One region of the Gryllotalpicola sp. genome, then DNA from elsewhere that is predicted to be linked to it. Evidence: predicted binding sites of a transcription regulator. Region 1 holds the regulator's gene; the other holds the start of a gene.
The links. Region 1 encodes HrcA, which represses chaperone genes, less so after heat shock. Its sites were predicted from a motif close to TTNGCACTCGNNNNNNNCGAGTGCNAA; they were not measured.
Positions count from the first base shown of each region.

Region 2: groL (chaperonin GroEL) is a predicted target of HrcA. The motif match lies at 993-1,019, and genes of this name have one in related genera.

Region 1 covers NZ_DAIEII010000027.1:24,126-26,520, forward strand. Annotated here, with positions in the region: gene dnaJ (molecular chaperone DnaJ) at 1-897, opposite strand, end outside; gene hrcA (heat-inducible transcriptional repressor HrcA) at 897-1,907, opposite strand; gene M7D61_RS03770 (DUF4870 domain-containing protein) at 2,013-2,363, shown strand; gene hemW (radical SAM family heme chaperone HemW) at 2,356-2,395, opposite strand, start outside.
Region 2 covers NZ_DAIEII010000080.1:843-3,237, reverse strand. Annotated here, with positions in the region: gene groL (chaperonin GroEL) at 1-955, opposite strand, end outside; gene M7D61_RS09615 (cold-shock protein) at 1,132-1,335, opposite strand; gene M7D61_RS09610 (LytR C-terminal domain-containing protein) at 1,601-2,134, opposite strand; gene M7D61_RS09605 (DUF3263 domain-containing protein) at 2,155-2,395, opposite strand, start outside.

The DNA of each region.
Region 1 (2,395 bases):
GATGACGTCGGCCGACTGCGCGCCCGGCTTGAGGTCGACGTCGACCGGACCGTCGAGCGCTTCGACCATCGTCTTCGCACCGAGGATGGCGTCCGCCATCGACACCTCGAGCGTCGCGAGCAGATCGTCCCCCTCGCGGCTGAACACGTCGTCGTGCTTGACCCGGATCTCCAGGTAGAGGTCGCCGTGGGGACCCCCCGCCGGGCCGGCCTCGCCCTTGCCGGAGAGCTGCAGGCGCAATCCGGTGTCGACTCCGGCGGGGATGTCGACCGGGATCGTCGTGTGGGCGCGGACCCTCCCCTGGCCCTGGCAGGTGGCACAGGGGGTCGCGATGATGGTGCCGTAGCCGCGGCAGACCCCGCACGGACTCGACGTGACGACGTTGCCGAGGAGCGAACGCACCTGGCGCTGGACGTGACCGCTGCCGCCGCAGACATCGCACGTCACGGGCTGGGTGCCGGGCTGGCAGCAGGTGCCGCCGCAGGTCTCGCAGACGATGGCGGTGTCGACCTCGAGATCGCGGTGCGCCCCGAAGATCACCTCGGCGAGCTCGACGTCGACACGCAGCAGCGCGTCCTGCCCGCGCTCGGCGCGCGAACGCGGCCGAGCGCCGGCCGACCCGCCGCCCCCGCCGAAGAACGCGTTGAACACGTCCTCGAAGCCGAAGCCCTGCGTGCCGCCGAAGCTGCCGGTCTGCCCGCCGCGGTCGTACTGCTGGCGGGATTGCGGGTCGCTGAGCACGTCGTAGGCGTGGGTGACGAGCTTGAAGCGTTCCTCCGCATCGTCGCTGCCGTTGACATCGGGATGCAGTTCACGGGCGAGCCTGCGATACGCCTTCTTGATCTCGTCCTGGCTGGCGTCGCGTTCGACTCCGAGGACCTCGTAATGGTCCGCCACTACTCCCCCAGCAGCCGACTGAGATAGCGGGCGATCGCGCGCACCGCAGCCATGTTCGATGAATAGTCCATGCGCGTAGGTCCCAGCACACCCAGCCTGCCCAGACCTCCGCCGTAGTCGCTGGTGAGCAGCGAGGTCTCGGCGAGGCCGACCGCGACGTTCTCACGCCCGATGCTCACCGCCACCCCATGCTGCTCGCTCGCCATCTCGCCGAAGATCTTGAGCAACTCGACCTGCTGCTCGATCGCCTCGAGCACCGGATAGATGCTGCCCGAGAAGTCGTGCTCGGTGCGCACCAGATTGGCGGTGCCGGCCATGAGCAGACGCTCCGACCGGGTCGACTCGATCTCGGCGACGAGCGCGGCCGCAAGCTCCGCAGCGAGAGGGCGCGACGCGGACTCCACCGAGTCGGGGAGAGCCTCGAGCAGTGCCGCAGCATCCGTCATCGTCGCGCCGGTGACAGCGGCATTCACGGCGTCGCGCAGCGCATGGAGCGCCTCGGGGTCGATCTCGGACGAGGTCTCGACGACGCGCTGTTCGACCGAGGCGTTGTCGGTGATGAGGACCGCGAGCAGCCGTCTCGGCCCCATCGTCACGAGCTCGATGTGCCGTACCCTGGCGCGCGACAGTTGCGGGTACTGCAGCAGGGCCACCTGGTGGGTGAGCTGGGCGAGCGCACGAACGGTGCGCGCCAGGACGTCGTCGATGTCGAGGCTCTCGCCGACGAACGCCTCGATGGCATTGCGCTGCGCGCTCGTGAGCGGCCGCACCTCGTCGAGCTGGTCGACGAACACCCGGTAGCCCTTGTCGGTCGGGACGCGACCGGCTGAGGTGTGGGGGGCGACGATGAGCTCCTCGTCCTCGAGCGCTGCCATGTCGTTGCGGATGGTCGCGGCCGAGACGCCGAAGGCGTGCTTGTCCACGATGCTCTTCGAGCCCACGGGCTCGCGCGTCGCGACATAGTCGTGGACGATCGCGCGGAGCACCTGCAGCCCGCGTTCCGAGACCATGGCGCCCCTCTCGCTAGCACTCCACCATTCTGAGTGCCAATCGTAACGCCACCCGATGGCAATCCGCCGTTGCCCGCGGGCACCCGCCACCGCTACCTTGGCCGCATGACCTACACGCGACCCGCGTCGCCCCTCAATCCGGCGGACGAGAAGATGTACGCCATCCTCACCCACGTGCTGGGAATCTTCTTCAGCTTCATCCCCTCGCTCATCACGTTCCTGGTCTTCAAGGATCGCGGGCCGTTCCTGCGCCAGCACAGCGTCGCCGCGCTCAATTTCCAGATCACCATGGCCATCGCCTATGCGGTCGGGTGGATCCTGACGGCGATCTTGATCGGCGGCTTCATCGTCGCCGCGGCCGGCATCCTGACCCTGATCTTCAGCATCCTCGCCGCGGTCGCGGCGAGCCAGGGCCGCCCGTACACCTACCCGCTGTCCATCGCGTTCATCAAGTAGTCGTCAGGCGCCGCACGACGGCGTCGGCGAGC
Region 2 (2,395 bases), on a different contig from region 1:
GGGCACGGCCGAGCAGATCGAGGGTGACGTTCTCGAGCTTGAGGCCGACCTCCTCGGAGATGACCTGGCCGCCGGTGAGAATCGCGATGTCCTGGAGCTGGGCCTTGCGACGGTCGCCGAAGCCGGGGGCCTTGACGGCGACCGACTTGAAGATCCCGCGGATCTTGTTGACGATGAGAGTCGCGAGGGCCTCGCCGTCGACGTCCTCAGCGATGATGAGGAGCTGCTTGCCGGCCTGGATCACCTTGTCGACAACGGGCAGCAGGTCCTTGATCGATGAGATCTTCTGGTTGGCGATGAGGATGTACGGGTCCTCGAACACCGCCTCCTGGCGGTCAGGGTCGGTGACGAAGTACTGCGACAGGAAGCCCTTGTCGAAGCGCATGCCCTCGGTGAGCTCGAGCTCGGTGCCGAAGGTGTTCGACTCCTCGACGGTGACGACACCTTCCTTGCCCACCTTGTCGATGGCCTCGGCGATGAGGGCGCCGATCTCGGGGTCGGCGGCGCTGATCGAGGCGGTCGCGGCGATCTGCTCCTTGGTCTCGACCTCTTTGGCGTTCGCGACGAGTTCGGCGATAACGGCTGCGACCGCCTTCTCGATGCCCTTCTTCAGGCTGATCGGGTCGGCGCCGGCCGCGACGTTGCGCAGACCTTCCTTGACAAGAGCCTGGGCGAGCACGGTCGCGGTGGTCGTGCCGTCGCCGGCGACGTCGTCGGTCTTCTTGGCGACCTCCTTGACCAGCTCAGCGCCGATCTTCTCGTAGGGGTCGTCGAGCTCGATCTCCTTGGCGATGGAGACGCCGTCGTTCGTGATCGTGGGGGCGCCCCACTTCTTCTCGAGCACGACGTTGCGACCGCGCGGGCCAAGCGTCACCTTGACCGCGTCGGCCAGGATGTTGAGGCCGCGCTCGAGACCGCGGCGGGCTTCCTCATCGAAAGCGATGATTTTTGCCATGTGTTTCTCGTCCCTCCCGGACGTAGCGAAGATGTCATTAGCACTCGAATCGGTCGAGTGCTAAGGATGATTCTGGCACTCGCCCCTGGGGAGTGCAAGCCGGATCACCGGGCGTGAGCATGCGGGTGCCGCCCGGGATTCCCGAGCGGCACCCGATCGAAGCCCAGTGGGTGGTGCTACGCCAGCCGCACCGATTCCGCCTGCGGGCCCTTGGCGCCCGTGCCGACCTCGAAGACGACCCTCTGACCCTCTTCCAGGGTCTTGTAGCCGCCCATGTCAATGGCGCTGTAGTGGACGAATACGTCCTGGCCGCCCTCATCGACGGTGATGAAGCCGTAGCCCTTTTCAGCGTTGAACCATTTGACGGTCCCATTCGCCATTTCTTCTTACTCCATTGCTTGCTGTGCCCGCCCAGGGGAACTGCTGCGCGTGAGCCAGACAGTAGCAGCGGCCAGGCGGCGGAATCCGCTCGGATGCCCGATTAAGGCAAATGGTTACCTGGGCGTGCCGCAGCCGTCATCCGCCGGAAATAAGGCGCGCGGGGCGCTCAGGCGATCGATCCGGTGGATCGATCGCGCGCCCCGGCGAAAGGCGGCAGCCCACGCGCTGCGGACGACCTCAGAACGCGAGATCCAGGACCAGAGCTCAGCCCGAATAGTCCGACCCGAGCACGATGGTCACGTTGTCGCCGGTGTACCCGTATTCCGTCGAGACGACGATCTGGCCGACGCCGAGCGCCGTGGCCACACCGGCCGCAAAGGCGAGGTTCTTAGTGTCGGAGACGTAGATCGTCGTCCTGGTGACGTCGTGCTGGCTCGCGTTGACCCCGGACGCGTTCTTGAAGCCTGCGGAGACGAGGGCCTTCACCGCGGAATCCCCGAGTGACTGGGTGCCCGAGGCGTTGAGCACCGTGACCTGCGCCGCCGCGCTGACCTTCGGCGCCGTCGTCGACGTCACCGTCGTCTCCGACGGTGCGGAACCCGGCAGACCGCCCGCGTCGGAGGACGAGCCGACGGCCCGGATGGTGATCCAGCCGCCGAAGACGATGACCGCTGTGGCGAGCGCGCACCACCCGATCCACACCCAGGCGCGGGCGGCGGGGCTAGGCGTACGGTGGGCGCCGACGCGCTCCGTGTGGTCGGCGACGTCGAACCGGTCGGCGGGGTGCTTCTGCGTCATACGGGTGTCCTTGCGGGAGATCAGGGGATCAGCGGCCGGGTGCGCGCGAGGCGGGCTGCCCGGCGGGCGTCACGCTGGCGCAGCAGGCGTTTGACGAGCATGGGATCGAAGGCGAGGGCCTGCGGCGTCTCGATCAGGCGGCCGAGCACCTGATAGTAACGGGCCGGGGAGAGCGCGAACTGAGAGCGGATCGCCTGCTCCTTCGCGCGGGCGCCGGCCAGCCAGTCCCGTTCGAAGGCGAGGATGGATTCTTCCCGCTCC